3 regions of the Streptomyces sp. NPDC005925 genome follow, and region 2 is predicted to be linked to each of the others. Evidence: riboswitches for the same ligand, from Rfam matches in the RefSeq annotation. Region 2 holds a riboswitch; each other region holds the start of a gene.
The links. Region 2 has a riboswitch for thiamine pyrophosphate ahead of ABZ354_RS17655 (thiamine ABC transporter substrate-binding protein). Riboswitches for the same ligand answer to the same signal wherever they lie in the genome.

Region 1 (5,183 bases), on a different contig from region 2:
CGATCGAACCGACCAGCGTGCGCACGATCTCCTCGGCCACCAGCTCACTGTTGGCGACCGTCCCCACACTGCTCTGCGCGATCGAGAACAGCAGCAGCAGCGGCAGCGCGGCGCCCGCGTAGGCGAGGACGAGCGTGTTGACGACCGACGCGATGTGGTCCCGGCCGATGCGGATGCCCGCGCGGTACAGCCCGCGCCGGCCCATCGACGGGTTGGCCTCGTGCAGTTCCCAGACCGCCGAGGTCTGCGTGACCGTCACGTCGTCCAGGACACCGAGCGAACCGATGATGACGCCGGCCAGCAGCAGGCCGCTCATGTCGATCGACGGATAGAGACCGTGGATGAGACCGGTGTTGTCGTCGGTGTTGCCGGCGAGCGCGGCCCAGCCGATGAACAGCGAGCCGAGGACCCCGATGATCAGCAGGGAGATCAAGGTGCCGAGCACCGCGACCGACGTCCTGGCCGACAGACCGTGACACATGTACAGCGCGATCAGCATGATGGCGCTCGACCCGACCACCGCCACGGCCAGCGGATTCGAACCCTGCAGAATCGCCGGCAGCACGAAGAAGTTGAGCACCAGGAAGCTGATGGCCAGCGAGACCAGCGCCATGACGCCACGCAGCCGACCGACGGCGACGACGGCGAGGGCGAAGACCCCGGCGAGCAGCGCCATCGGGAATCGGCGGTTGACGTCGGTGACCGAGTACTGCAGGTCCTTCGGAGCGGAAGGCTCGTAGGCGACCACGACCTCTTGGCCCTGCTCCAACTGCCGTGACTGGTCCGGCTGCACGATCTCGATGAACGTACGGCCCCTGTCCTTGCCCGAGTCGATGCGGATGGTCGCCTTCTTGCAGGTGCCGGTCGCCTGCTGCTGGGCTGAGGAACCCTCGGCCGTGGAGGTGTCGCCGGTCGGCGTGCCGCCCGAGACGTTGACGGACTCGCAGCTCACCTTGTCCACCGTGGTGACCGTGGCCTGCTGCGTCTGCCGGTCGAAGCCGACACCGGTGCGCTCGTGCGGCGGGGCGCCACCGGGCCAGAGCACCGCGAGCCCGACCAGCACCGCCGCGGCGAACGGGATGAGGACGGCCGCGATGACCTTGCGCAGCTGACGGGACGCCGGAGCCGCAGGACCGTGCGCATGGCTGTGCGCTTGCCCGTGGCCGTGGCCGTTCCCGTCGGCACTGGACCCGGCCCCGGGCTCCTTGCCGTCGTCACCGGCCCCCGGACCGGGTCCTTCGGGACCGTGTCCGTGACCTCCTGAGCCGTGCCCGTGTCCGGGGCTGGCGCCTCGGCCGCCGCCGGTGCCGCGCGGGGGCTCGGACGGTGGGTACGGAGGATGCTGCGTCGTGGTCACCGACCGATCATCGCAAGAAACAAAGGGACCCTTCTGTTCACCGCGCCCGAATTGCCGCTAGCGTGGGGGCACCTTTTGTACACGCGGGAGCTCGGAGCACCGGGCTGAGAGGGCGCTGACCTCCGTCCCAGCGATGTTTCACGGGAAACATCACCGAAGTCGGGTGACGTTCCCCACGAAGCGTCGGCAGACGGAAACCGCTGCGTCGACCGCCGAACCTGTTACCGGGTAATGCCGGCGTAGGGAGTTAGGTCTCATGACCGACAAGGACGCACGCACGCCTGCCTCCGAGCAGCCCCGGTCCGACGGTGCGGCCGTCGGACCGGCCGAGGGATCGAGCGGCACGCAGACCGGGAAACCCATCGGCGGGCACAAGGCGTACGTCGCGGGCTCGCGCCCCGACCTGCGGGTGCCGGTCCGTCAGGTGCACCTCACCAACGGGCAGTCCGTCACGCTGTACGACACGTCCGGCCCGTACACCGATCCGGACGTCGACACCGACGTCCGCCGCGGGCTGTCTCCGCTGCGCGAGAACTGGATCGTGGCCCGCGGGGACACCGAGGAATACGCGGGCCGGCCCGTCCGTCCCGAGGACGACGGGATCAAGCACACCTCACCGCGCGGAGGACTGCGCAACCTCGACGCGGTCTTCCCCGGCCGTCCACGCCAACCGCGCCGCGGCCGGGACGGCCGGGCGGTCACCCAGCTCGCGTATGCGCGACGTGGTGAGATCACGCCCGAGATGGAGTACGTGGCCATCCGGGAGAACGTGTCACCCGAGGTGGTCCGCGAGGAGATCGCGGCAGGCCGCGCCGTACTGCCCGCCAGCATCAACCACCCCGAGACCGAACCGATGATCATCGGCAAGCGGTTCCTGGTGAAGGTCAACGCCAACATCGGCAACTCGGCGGTGACCTCCTCCATCGAGGAGGAGGTCGAGAAGATGACGTGGGCGACCCGCTGGGGCGCCGACACGGTCATGGACCTCTCCACCGGCCGCAACATCCACACCACCCGCGAGTGGGTCCTGCGCAACTCCCCCGTCCCGATCGGCACGGTCCCGCTCTACCAGGCCCTGGAGAAGGTCGACGGCCGGGCGGAGGAGCTGACCTGGGAGATCTACAAGGACACGGTCGTCGAACAGGCCGAGCAGGGCGTGGACTACATGACGGTCCACGCGGGGGTGCGCCTGGCGTACGTGCCGCTGACGGCCCACCGCAAGACCGGCATCGTCTCGCGCGGCGGCTCGATCATGGCCGCCTGGTGCCTGGCACACCACAAGGAGTCGTTCCTGTACGAGAACTTCGAGGAACTCTGCGAGATCCTCGCCGCCTACGACGTCACGTACTCCCTCGGTGACGGCCTCAGGCCGGGCTCGATCGCGGACGCCAACGACGAGGCGCAGTTCGCGGAACTGCGCACGCTCGGGGAACTCAACCGGGTCGCGAAGCGTTTTCACGTACAGACCATGATCGAGGGCCCGGGACATGTCCCGATGCACAGGATCAAAGAGAACATCGACCTTCAGCAGGAGATCTGCGATGAAGCTCCGTTCTATACCCTCGGCCCGCTGACCACGGACGTCGCGCCGGCGTACGACCACATCACCTCGGGCATCGGCGCCGCGATGATCGCCTGGTGGGGCACGGCAATGCTCTGCTACGTCACGCCCAAGGAACACCTGGGCCTGCCCGACCGGGACGACGTCAAGACCGGGGTCATCACCTACAAGATCGCGGCGCACGCGGCCGACCTCGCCAAGGGGCACCCCGGCGCGCAGGAGTGGGACGACGCGCTGTCCGACGCCCGGTTCGAGTTCCGATGGGAGGACCAGTTCAACCTGGCTCTCGACCCGGACACGGCACGGGAGTTCCACGACGAGACGCTGCCGGCCGAACCGGCCAAGACGGCCCACTTCTGCTCGATGTGTGGGCCGAAATTCTGTTCGATGAAAATCTCGCAGGACATCCGGCGCGAACACGGCGGCAGCAGGACCGAGATCGAGGCGGGCATGGATCAGAAGTCGGAGGAGTTCGCGGCAGCGGGTAACCGCTTGTACCTGCCGATAGCGGACTGAGACGGCGGCGGTTCCGGAGGTTCCTGGGCGTTCAGGGCCTCCGGGCGGCGCCGGTCACGGCTACTCCGGCTGATGGTCCGGGCCTCCGAAGTCCGGGCTTGTGTAGTCCGGGCTGGAGAAGCGCGGGCGTCGGCCGGTTCCGTCGTCGCCGGGGCTGCTGAACCCGGGACGGTCGTAGCCGAGGCGGGGCATGCGGCTGGTCGGTGCGGGCGGTGCCGTACCGCGCGGCACGGTCGTCGAGCCCGGGTCGGTCAGGGCCTCCTGGAGGAACGGCAGGACGCCGCGCTCCAGCAGGGCCGCGAGCCATGCCTCCCGGGCCCTGGTCACTTCCGCGTCCGGCGCGCCGTACAGACCGGCGTCGTCCGGCGGCCTGTTGCGCAGCGCGGTCAGCAGCAGCCCCGCGGCGGCGACGAGGATCGCGATCGCGGTCAGGGCGCCGAAGACCCACCCGGTGGTGAGCATGGTCCGGGCGAACGCAGGTTCGGGCGTGAGCATCTTCAGGAGGTACCCGACGAGCAGGAAGATCGCTGCGGCGGTGCCCGCGAGGACGGGCGCCAGAACCGCGACGACTGCGGCCGCGCCCGCACCGGTGGTCTCGGCGACGTCGCCCATCGCGGTGTTGGGCCCCACGCCGGCCGAGCCCGACTCGGCGGAGCCGGAGTCGCGGCCGGATGACGAGGCGGAGGGGACCGGGCGGCGCAGTTCCTCGCGGACCTTGATGTAGTGCTGGTACTCGGTCGCCGCGGCCGCCGTGATGAAGGCGGTGGCGCCCAGCGCCATGGTGCGCAGCTGTTCGGGGGTGAGCCCAGCGGCCGGATCCGGGCGGTGTGGTGCGGAGCGCAGCGCCTCATCGAGGAGCCGCTCGTACTCCTGGCGGTCCTCGCTCAGCAGGTGCTGCGGAACGCTGTTCATGTGCATCCCCCGATGCTCCGTAGGGCTTGGGGCTCGCATGCCGACGAGCCGTCGGGCAGAAACGGAGGGGAGCCTGCTACGGATAAGCCGATGGTAGAGCGGTGACGGCGCGTGGTGACAGGGGGTTTGCAGAAATTGGGTCCCGGCCCGCGCGGTCGGCGCGCCGGCCAGCCGTGCCGGGCGTCGGCCCGGCGAGGGCTCAGATGTCCAGGGGAAGTTGCTGGACCAGCAGCTTCCCGGCCATGGTCACCCCGCCGTCCATCGCGATGGCGAGTCCGTCGGCGTAGACGTGCGGCCCGTTGACGACCGGGCCCGCGTTGTCCTCGCCGTCCTCGGAGCCCACTTCACCGAGCAGGTAGGGAATCGGGCTGTGGCCGTGAACGATACGGGTGCCGCCGTACGTATCGAGGAGGGAGCGAACGGCGTCGGAGCCGCCTTCGTCGCGGAAGGAGAAACGCTTGGTGAACTTGCGGAAGAGATCCCAGACCTCGTCCGCGTCGTTGCGCGTGATCGTCTCGCGGACGGTGTCGTTGACCTCCTCGATGGAGGCGCCGTAGTCCAGGTAGGCGGTGGTGTCGGAGTGCACGAGCAGGTGCCCGTCCACTTCCTCCATGGCGTCGAGACGGGCCATCCACTGCAGGTGGTGGTCCTGGAGACGGTCCATGTCGGTCTTCTGCCCGCCGTTGAGCAGCCAGGCCGCCTGGAACGTGGCGGTACCCGCGCCGGAGTTGACGGGGGTGTCGCCGAACCGCTTGGCGCCGAGCAGCAGCAGCTCGTGGTTGCCCATCAGCGCCTTGCAGTAGCCGCCGGCCGCGGCGGCCTCGGCGGACAGCCGCA
Region 2 (5,183 bases):
GCCCGTCCAGCAGCACCCGCCCGGAGTGCAGCGGCTGCAGCCCGGCGACGGCACGCAGCAACGTGGACTTGCCGCTGCCGCTGGGCCCGAGGACGCACACGATCTCGTGCTCGGCGACGTCCAGGCCGACCGCGTCGAGGACGGGCCGCCCGCCGAGGCGTACGGTCGCGGCGTCGAGGCTCAGCAGCATCAGAACTCCCCGGTCCGGTCTGTCCGCAGCCGCTCCAGCGCCAGCAGCGCCACGGCGCACACGACCATCAGCATCGTCGAAAGGGCCATGGCCTGCCCGTAGTTGAGGTCGCCGGGGCGCCCCAGCAGCCGCGCCACGGCCACCGGCAGCGTCGGGTTGTCGGGCCGCGCGATGAACACCGTCGCCCCGAACTCGCCGAGCGACACCGCGAACGCGAACCCGGCCGCGACCAGCAGCGCCCGCCGCACCATCGGCAGGTCCACCTCACGCCACACCCGCCACGGGGAGGCCCCCAGCACGGCGGCGGCCTCCCGCAGCCGTACGTCCACCGCGCGCAGCACGGGCAGCATGGCCCGTACGACGAAGGGGACGCCGACGAGTGCCTGGGCGAGCGGCACGAGGATCCAGGAGGCCCGCAGGTCGAGCGGCGGCTCGTCGAGAGCGATGAGGAACCCGAAGCCGACCGTCACGGCGGACACGCCGAGCGGCAGCATCAGCAGCGCGTCGAAGCCGCGTACGAACGCCCCGGTGTCCCGTCTGGTCAGCGCGGTGGCGGCGAGCGTGCCGATCACCACGGCGATGGCGGTGGCGGCGAGGGCGTACTGGAGGGAATTGGCGAGGGCCTCGATCGGCGGCACGAGGAACACTCCCCCGTCGTCGGTCAGCGCCCGGTAGTAGCCGAGTCGCGGCGCGTCCAGGGAACGCCGTACCAGCACGGCGAGCGGCAGAAACAGCAGTACGGCGACCGTCGCGACGACGCCGGCCAGCAGCGCCCACTGGCCCGTGCCGCGCGGCCGGCGCGCGGTCACCGAGGCGTCGACCAGCCGCAGCGCGGTCTCCCGGCGCCGCACGGTCCGGGCGTGCAGGGCGAGGATCGCGCCGACGGCCGCGAACTGGATCATCGTCAGGACGGCCGCCGTGGACAGATCGAAGATCTCCGAGGTCTGCCGGTAGATCTCGACCTCCAGCGTCGAGAAGGTGGGCCCGCCGAGGATCTGGACCACACCGAACGACGTGAAGGTGAACAGGAAGACCATGAGCGCGGCGGCGGCCACGGCGGGCGCCAGCGCGGGCAGGGTGACCTGCCGCCAGGCCCGCAGCGGGGAGGCGCCCAGCATCCGCGCGGCCTCCTCCTGCCGCGGGTCGAGCTGGGACCACAGCCCGCCGACGGTCCGTACGACGACGGCGTAGTTGAAGAAGACGTGGGCGAGCAGGATCGCCCACACGGTGGTGTCCAGCCGTACGCCCCACAGCTCGTCCAGCAGCCCGCCGCGGCCGACGAGTGCCAGGAACGCCGTACCGACGACGACGGTCGGCAGCACGAACGGCACGGTCACGAGCGCCCGCAGGACCTGTTTGCCGCGGAACGCGAAACGCGCGAAGACGTACGCGCCGGGCAACGCGATCAGCAGCGTGAGGGCCGTGGAGACGAGCGCCTGCCAGGTGGTGAACCACAGGACGTGCCGCACGCCGGGATCCGCCAGCACGTCCAGGATCCGCCCGGGGTGCCACGACCCGCCGGCCTTCAGGCCGCGCGCGACGATCGCGGCGACCGGGTAGGCGAAGAACACCGCGAAGAACGCGACGGGCACGGCCATCAGCCCGAGCCGCGCCGCGTTCCCGCGCCGCCTGGCGGCTACTTCAGTACGAGCGAGGTCCACGACTTGACCCACTGGTCACGGTGATCGGCGATCTTCGCGGGTTCCAGGGTCTGCGGAGAGGCGGCCTGCGGCCCGTACTTCACGAACTCCTCGGGCACCGCGGCGCCCTCGACCACCGGGTAGACGAACATGTTCATCGGCATGTCGTCCTGGAACCGCCTGCTGATCAGGAAGTCGAGCAGCGCCTTGCCGCCCTCGCCGTTCCGGGCGTTGCTGAGCAGCCCCGCGTACTCGACCTGCCGGAAGCACGTCCCCCGGGCGACCCCGGTCGGCGCGGTGTCCGGCTTGGGGTCGGCGAAGACGACCTCGGCGGGCGGGGAGGACGCGTACGACACGACGAGCGGCCGGTCGCCCCTGGCCTTCCGGCCGCCGGCCGAGCCGGAGAACTCCTCGTTGTAGGCCTGCTCCCAGCCGTCGACCACCTTCACGCCGTTGGCCCTGAGCTTCTTCCAGTACCCCTGCCAGCCTCCGTCTCCGTACTTGGCGGCGGTGCCGAGCAGGAATCCGAGCCCGGGCGAGGAGGTGGCGGCGTTCGAGGTGACGAGAAGATCCCTGTACCGCGGCGCGACAAGATCGTCGAAGGACTCGGGCGGGTTCAGCTTGTGCTTGCCGAACCAGGCCTTGTCGTAGTTGACGCAGACATCCCCGGTGTCGACGGCCGTGACCCGGTGCTCGCTCTCGTCGGCCCGGTACTCGGGCTTGATGTTCCCGGCCCCCTCCGGCTCGTACGGCTGGAACAGGCCGTTGTCGAGCGCGCGGGACAGCAGGGTGTTGTCGACGCCGAAGAAGACGTCCCCCTGCGGGTTGTCCTTGGTCAGGATCGCCTTGTTGACGGCGGCGCCGGCGTCCCCGTCCTTGAGGACGCGGACCTTGTACCCGGACTCCTTCTCGAAGGCCGCGAGAACGCCCTTGGACACGGCCCACGAATCATGGCTGACGAGCGTGACGGTCGTGGACCCGCCGCCCGCACCCTGCCCGTCGTCGGACGACCCGCAGCCGGCGAGGCCACCGACCATGCCGAGCCCGACGAGAAGGACAGTGATCCGCTTCTTGGTGGTGCTGGAAATACCCACTGAATTCCTCCTGGGTTGACCAGGAAGAGACGCGGCCCTGCCCGCGAACCCCGGAGGTTCGCGGGCAGGGCGCAACAGCTCGAGTGATGACCGATCTCCCTACCCAGAATGACCTGGGCGAGGTTCGGAGGGTCTGCGGCCGGTGCCGCACTCTCAGCGCTGTGGCGCTCCCCTGTCGGAATATGAAGATGTCCGTACGCCGGTCAGATTACCTCTCGCTGGCGGCGAGCTGACCACACGCCCCGTCGATCTCCTGTCCACGGGTGTCCCGGATCGTCACCGGCACACCGTGCGCGGCGATCGCGTCGACGAACGCCTTCTCGTCCTCGGGCCGCGACGCGGTCCACTGGGAGCCGGGCGTCGGGTTCAGCGGGATCAGGTTGACGTGGACGGGCCTGCCCTTGAGCAGCCGTCCGAGGCGGTCGCCACGCCATGCCTGGTCGTTGATGTCGCGGATGAGGGCGTACTCGATGGACAGCCGCCGCCCCGACTTCCCGGTGTACTCGAACCCGGCGTCGAGGACCTCGCGCACCTTCCAGCGGGTGTTCACGGGGACGAGCGTGTCGCGCAGTTCGTCGTCGGGGGCGTGCAGCGAGATCGCGAGACGGCACGTGAAGCCCTCGTCGGCGAACCGGTGGATGGCCGGCACGAGACCGACGGTCGACACGGTGATCCCGCGCTGCGACAGCCCCAGCCCGTCGGGCTCGGGATCGGTGAGCCGCCGGATGGACCCCACTACGCGGTTGTAGTTGGCGAGGGGCTCGCCCATACCCATGAACACGATGTTGCTCAGCCGGGCCGGCCCCCCGGGCACCTCTCCGTCCCTGAGGGCCCGCATCCCGTCCACGATCTGGTGGACGATCTCGGCGGTGGACAGATTCCGGTCCAGCCCGGCCTGCCCGGTCGCGCAGAACGGGCAGTTCATCCCGCACCCCGCCTGCGAACTGATGCACATGGTGACCCGGTCCGGGTAGCGCATCAGCACCGACTCGACGAGCGTCCCGTCGAACAGCCGCCACAGCGTCTTGCGGGTGGTCCCCTGGTCGGTCGACAGATGCCGTACGACCGTCATCAGCTCGGGAAGCAGCGCGTCCCGCAGCCTGGGGCGGGCGGCGGCCGGAATGTCGGTCCACTGCTCCGGGTCGTGCGCGTACCGCGCGAAGTAGTGCTGCGAGAGCTGCTTGGCGCGAAACGGCTTCTCACCGATCGCGGCAACGGCCTCCTTGCGCTCGGCGGGCGTGAGGTCGGCGAGGTGCCGCGGCGGCTTCTTGGCTCCGCGCGGGGCGACGAATGTGAGTTCTCCGGGCTTAGGCATGGCCGTACCAGTGTCGCAGATCGATTTCGCCTGACCTGCGACGGTCGCCAGGGACACCTGTCGTCGGTGGTCGTCACTCGTCGTTGCCGGTCCCCCTCGGACGGCCCGGACGGCCCGGCGACCGGGTGGCGGGCTCCGCCCCTCGGTTGAGGCGGCGCCCCGCCTGGCCTCCGCAGCATCTCGGACTCGGGCGGCTCAGCGACGGTTACCCGGTCCCCGTGGGGTACTCGACTTCACGTAATGCACATAACTTATAAAGCGGGAGGTATCGGAATGGCGACGCAGCCCCAATCGGACATGGCAACGCATCCCGACATCCTTGCCATGCGCAATCGGCATGAGATGGCCGAGCGTGTCGCGACTACTCCCATGGCACAGGCCGTCGAGGCCATGGCCCTGATCACAGGCCTGTACCTGGCGGCCTCACCGTGGATCGCGGGTTTCAACAATTTCTCCACCTTGGCGGTCAACAATCTGATCGTCGGCATCGCGTACGCCGTGATCATGAGCGGTGGCTTCGGCCGGGCATACGAGCGGTCGCACAGCATGGCGTGGGCCGCTTGCGCGCTCAGCGTGTGGACGATCTTGGCGCCTTGGGTTGTGGCAGGTGACGTCAGCACGACCAGGACCATCGTCAACAACATCGTCGTCGGCGTGATCGCGCTCCTGCTGGCCCTCATGGCCGCCGCAGCCGCCCGACCGGTGAGTCAGTCGTCCGGCGACCGCTCTTCCGCGCGAAGGTGACAGCAATCGTCCATCCGAAGGCCGCAACCGGCCTCGACCCACCACTCACCCCAGCCCCCGTCCCGTACACCGTCGACCCACACACCGTGGAGCGGGCGTGGTTCATGGCGTCCAGGTGAAGGGCGCCGCTGTGCGAACGGCCTGGACGCCCTGGGCCACGTCTGCTCGACTCTGCCTGGGTCGATGGCGCACGGGGGCGT
Region 3 (5,183 bases), on a different contig from region 2:
CGATGTCGACCCCGCCGGCGAGGACCGCGTCCAGGAACTCGGGCAGGTCACCCTGGCGCTTGCGGGCGTCCGTGCACAGGTAGAGGCGGGCGTCTCCGAGCGCGGCGCGTGCGGCGCCCGTGGCGGTGGCAGCGTCGGGTATGTCGGGCATGCGTGGATCCCCCGGGTCTTCGGTGCGTGGGCAGGTGCGCGGGCCGTGCCGTGAGTGGCCGGCACCCGGATGCGGGTGTCTGCGCGCGGAGGTGCGAGGGTGCGGCGTACGGGCCGGGGCGTGGCCGGGCCGTGCTGGGCCCTGGCCGGGACCCGGGCGGGCGAACCGGCCCGTACGCCGACGGTGTCAGGTCGGATTCATGCTCTGCTCAATCGGGCTCGGGTTCAGACGGCGAGCGCCTGGGCGCGGCGCTTCACCTCCGTGCCGCGATTCTCGCTCAGGGCCTGCGCGGGCGTGCCCGGCAGGCTCGGGTCGGGGGTGAAGAGCCACTCCAGCATCTCTTCGACCGTGAAGCCGTCGTCCCGCAGGAGCGTCAGGGTGCCCGACAGGCCCTTGACGACCTTGTCCCCGTCGACGAAGGCGGCGGGAACGTGCAGCGCGCGGTTCTCGCCACGGCGTACGGCGATGAGCTGGCCGTCCTTGACCAGCTGTCGCACACGCGTCACCTCGACGCCGAACTGTTCGGCGATGTCGGGGAGGGTGAGCCAGGCAGGGACGAGAGCATCGATCTTTGCGTCAATCTCGGTCACGGAACAAAGCCTGCCATCTGCCACTGACAGCCGGAAGCCGGAGCCCCCCGCGCGGCGCACCGGCGGGTCGTGTACAGGCACGCGTACCGGCGGGGAACGGGGGGTGCGGCGCGGGTGTCAGGCCGTCGCCGCCTTCAGGGGACGCGCCGGGTCCGCGAGCAGCGGCGGGTTCATCGTGACGCCCGCCTCGATCAGCCGTCTGGCCTGGGCCAGGTCCCTCGGCCGGCCCACCGCGAGCAGGGCGACCAGCCGGTCGTCGCGCAACCAGCAGACCGTCCAGGCCGGTCCGGAGGGGTCGCCGCGCCACAGGACGGTGTCGGCGTCCGTGTGGTGGCCGGCGTACTGCACGAAGCGGCCGAACTGCTCGGACCAGAAGTACGGCACCGGGTCGTAGACCGCGGGTGGTTCGCCGAGCGCTTCGCCGACGATGTTCCGGGCGACGGTGCGCGGGCCCTGGAGCGCGTTGTCCCAGTGGTGCACCAGCAGCCGTTCGCCGTACCGGCCGGACGGGAAGGACGCGCAGTCGCCGACGGCGTGGACGTCCGGCGCGGAGGTGCGCAGGTGCGCGTCGGCGACCACCTCGCCCCGCGTGCCCAGCTCGATGCCGGAGTCGGCGAGCCACGCCGTGGCGGGGCGGGCGCCGATGCCGACGACGACCGCGTCGGCCGGGAGGCGCGCACCGTCGTCCAGGAGCACCACGCCCGGCTCGACGCACGCCACGCGCGCGTGCGTGCGCAGAACGGCGCCGGCTTCGGCGTACCAGGCGGTCATCGGCTCGGCCACCTCGGCGGGCAGCACGCCCGCGTGTGGCCGCTCCGCCGCCTCGACCACGGTGACGGCGCAGCCCGCCTCGCGCGCCGCCGTGGCGAACTCGGCGCCGATCCAGCCGGCGCCGACGACCACGATGTCGTGCTGCCGGGCGAGCACGGGCCGCAGCCGTTCGGCGTCGTCCAGGGTGCGCAGCAGATGCACGCCGGGCACGGCCCCGGAGCCCGGCAGCCGGACCGGTTCGGCGCCGGTGGCCAGCACGAGGACGTCGTACGGCACCGGCCCCTCGGCGGTGTCGAGTTCGTGGTCGGCGGGGCGGACGCCCAGGGCCTCGCGGCCGAGTCGGAGTTCGATGCCGAGTGCCTCGAAGTCAACGTCGAAGGCGGAGTCCTCGGCCTCGCCGAGCAGGACGGCCTTGGACAGCGGGGGCCGGTCGTACGGCTGGTGGGGTTCGGCGCCGATCAGTGTCACGGTGCCGGTGAAGCCCGCTTCCCGCAGGGCGACGGCGGTCTGCACACCGGCCATGCCCGCGCCCACGACGACCACGCGGCGTGCCGTGTCCCCTGCCCGGTCCTGCGTCTGCTCGCTCACCCGATCACCTTAGACACCTGAAGGCTCCCGAAGGCGGGTCAGCCGGGCGTGGCCTGCTCCACCACGCTGGTCCCGCTGCCCTCCCGGGACTCCCACGCCCAGGTCTCCTCCAGGCGCACGCGCCCGTCGGGCAGGTCGGCGACGGCCGACACGCAGTGCCCGCAGGCCGTGCCCCCGTCCCGTGTGAGCTGTACGTACCGGAAGTCCAGCCGGTCGCCGCGCCGGGTGCCCACGAGGTGCCCGCGTACGACGTCGCCGCCCGCGTAGTCGGCCCAGATCACGCCGTCCTGCTCGTGGTAGGTGAAGCGGGTGCGGGTGTCCACCTGGCCGGGCGCCTGGTCGGCGACGGGGGCGAGGACGAGGTTGTCGAGTGAACGTGCCACGGCGATGACTCCTCAGCGGTGCGGGCGGGGCGGGTTAGGGTGGCCAACGTAAAGCACTCGCGGGAGCCCGGACGCACCGGGCTGAGAGGGAGGCTGGCGGCCTCCGACCGTACGAACCTGATCCGGGTCATGCCGGCGAAGGGAGGGGCTGGACGCCCATGTCGCTCACGCGTACCCCCGACGTCCTCGCCGTCGGGGGCGGAATCATCGGACTGGTGACGGCCTGGCGGGCCGCGCAGCGCGGTCTCGCCACCGGCGTGGTGGATCCGGAGCCGGGCGGCGGGGCCGCCCGGGTGGCCGCCGGGATGCTGGCCGGCGTCACCGAACTGCACTACGGCGAGCAGACCCTGCTCGCCCTCAACCTGGTGTCGGCCGGACGCTATCCCCGCTTCGTGGCGGAGCTCACCGACCTCACCGGTCACGACCTCGGCTACCGCCGCTGCGGCACGCTCGCTGTCGCGCTGGACGCCGACGACCGCGCCCACCTGCGGGAACTGCACGCCTTCCAGCGGCAGTCGGGTCTCGAGTCGGAGTGGCTGTCGGGGCGGGAGTGCCGGCGCCTGGAGCCGATGCTGGCGCCGGGTGTGCGCGGCGGGCTGCGCGTCGACGGGGACCACCAGGTCGACCCGCGGCGCCTGGCCCGCGCGCTCGTGGCCGCCTGCGAGCGGGCCGGAGTGGTGTTCCACCGGCAGTGGGCCGAGCGGCTCACCGTCTCTGGGGACCGGGCCACCGGCGTCGTCACCGCCGACGGCACCGCGCTCACCGGCGGGCAGGTCGTCCTCGCCGCGGGCAGCCTCAGCGGGCGGCTCGCCGGTGTGCCGGACGCCGTGCTGCCACCCGTTCGACCCGTGAAGGGGCAGGTCGTACGGCTGGCCGTGCCGCAGCGGTACGCGCCGTTCCTGCACCGCACGGTGCGTGCCGTCGTACGCGGCGGTCATGTGTACCTGGTGCCCCGCGAGAACGGCGAGCTGGTGATCGGCGCGACCAGCGAGGAGATGGGCTGGGACACCACGGTCACGGCGGGCGGCGTGTACGAGCTTCTGCGCGACGCGCACGAGCTGGTGCCGGGCCTCACCGAGCTGCCCCTGACGGAGACCCGGGCCGGGCTGCGTCCCGGGTCCCCGGACAACGCTCCGCTGCTCGGCCCGACCGGGCTGCCGGGGCTGCTGCTGGCCACCGGGCACTACCGCAACGGCGTACTGCTCACGCCGGTCACCGGTGACGCCATGGCGCACGCGCTGGTCACCGGGGAGCTGCCCGAGGAGGCCCGCCCCTTCACCCCGAGGCGCTTCGACGCCACCACCCCCACGGACCCGTCCGCGCACACGGAGCAGACCGCACTCACGGAGCAGACCGCATGAACGTCTCCGTCAACGGGGACCCCCGGGAGTTCCGGCCCGGTACGGCTCTCGACGCCGTCGTGGCATCGCTCACCGCGGCGCCGGCCGGCGTGGCCGCCGCCCTCAACGAAACCGTCGTCCCGCGCGCGAAGTGGCCGTCGACGCCCCTGTCCGAGGGCGACCGCGTCGAGGTCCTCACCGCTGTCCAAGGAGGCTGACCATGGCCGACGACCCCTTCGTCCTCGGCGGTACGTCCTACACGTCCCGTCTGATCATGGGCACCGGCGGGGCGCCCGGCCTCGACGTCCTGGAGCGGGCGCTGGTGGCCTCCGGGACGCAGCTCACGACCGTCGCGATGCGGCGGGTCGACCCCGACGTGCACGGCTCGGTGCTGACGGTGCTGGACCGGCTCGGCATCCGGGTGCTGCCGAACACGGCGGGCTGCTTCACCGCGGGCGAGGCGGTGCTCACCGCGCGCCTGGCACGCGAGGCGCTCGGCACGGACCTGATCAAGCTGGAGGTCGTCGCCGACGAGCGCACCCTGCTGCCGGATCCGGTCGAGCTGCTGGACGCGGCGGAGACGCTGGTGGACGACGGGTTCACCGTGCTGCCGTACACGAACGACGACCCGGTGCTGGCGCGGAGACTGGAGGACATCGGCTGCGCGGCCGTGATGCCGCTCGGGTCGCCCATCGGATCCGGGCTCGGCATCCGCAACCCGCACAACTTCCAGCTGATCGTCGAGCACGCGCGCGTGCCGGTGATCCTGGACGCGGGTGCGGGGACGGCGTCCGACGTGGCACTGGCCATGGAGCTGGGCTGCGCGGGCGTGATGCTCGCCTCGGCGGTCACCCGGGCCCGGCAGCCGGTACTGATGGCGGCCGGCATGCGGCGCGCCGTGGAGGCGGGGCGGCTGGCCCGCCGCGCGGGGCGGATTCCCCGGCGGCACTTCGCGGAGGCGTCGTCCCCGGTGGAGGGCCGGGCGGTGCTGGACCCGGAGCGCCCCGCCTTCTGACGGACCGGCCGGGGCCCGCGGTGCGTCCCCCGGTGGGAAGCGTCACAGGTCGGCTGCAGAGGTCTGCATTGGTCCAGGTTGTCGGTGGCGGCTCGTAGACTCGCCTGCGTGGACACGACCCTTCAGGACCCTCTGGTCGGGCAGCTGCTCGACGGGCGGTACCGCGTCGAGGCGCGGATCGCCGTCGGCGGGATGGCCACGGTCTACCGGGCCGTGGACACCCGCCTGGACCGCGTGCTCGCACTCAAGGTGATGCACCCCGCGCTCGCGGCCGACGGGTCGTTCGTCGAGCGGTTCATCCGGGAGGCGAAGTCGGTGGCCCGTCTCGCGCACCCCAATGTGGTG

Region 1: linked by a shared signal. The riboswitch ahead of thiC (phosphomethylpyrimidine synthase ThiC) and the one ahead of ABZ354_RS17655 (thiamine ABC transporter substrate-binding protein) in region 2 are both predicted to bind thiamine pyrophosphate.
Region 3: linked by a shared signal. The riboswitch ahead of thiO (glycine oxidase ThiO) and the one ahead of ABZ354_RS17655 (thiamine ABC transporter substrate-binding protein) in region 2 are both predicted to bind thiamine pyrophosphate.

What each region holds. Positions count from the first base shown of each region.
Region 1 is NZ_JBEXVL010000011.1:53,022-58,204, forward strand. Features, by position in the region: gene ABZ354_RS15805 (YibE/F family protein) at 1-1,357, opposite strand, end outside; TPP riboswitch at 1,431-1,620, shown strand; gene thiC (phosphomethylpyrimidine synthase ThiC) at 1,614-3,434, shown strand; gene ABZ354_RS15815 (hypothetical protein) at 3,495-4,352, opposite strand; gene ABZ354_RS15820 (metallophosphoesterase) at 4,546-5,183, opposite strand, start outside.
Region 2 is NZ_JBEXVL010000013.1:98,220-103,402, forward strand. Features, by position in the region: partial or broken gene ABZ354_RS17645 (ABC transporter ATP-binding protein) at 1-190, opposite strand, end outside; gene ABZ354_RS17650 (iron ABC transporter permease) at 190-1,851, opposite strand; gene ABZ354_RS17655 (thiamine ABC transporter substrate-binding protein) at 1,827-2,867, opposite strand; TPP riboswitch at 3,003-3,108, opposite strand; gene rlmN (23S rRNA (adenine(2503)-C(2))-methyltransferase RlmN) at 3,133-4,239, opposite strand; gene ABZ354_RS17665 (SPW repeat protein) at 4,513-4,983, shown strand.
Region 3 is NZ_JBEXVL010000002.1:465,494-470,676, reverse strand. Features, by position in the region: gene thiE (thiamine phosphate synthase) at 1-151, opposite strand, end outside; gene ABZ354_RS04820 (Rv2175c family DNA-binding protein) at 376-741, opposite strand; gene ABZ354_RS04815 (FAD-dependent oxidoreductase) at 859-2,100, opposite strand; gene ABZ354_RS04810 (hypothetical protein) at 2,139-2,483, opposite strand; TPP riboswitch at 2,533-2,644, shown strand; gene thiO (glycine oxidase ThiO) at 2,642-3,844, shown strand; gene thiS (sulfur carrier protein ThiS) at 3,841-4,041, shown strand; gene ABZ354_RS04795 (thiazole synthase) at 4,044-4,838, shown strand; gene pknB (Stk1 family PASTA domain-containing Ser/Thr kinase) at 4,947-5,183, shown strand, end outside.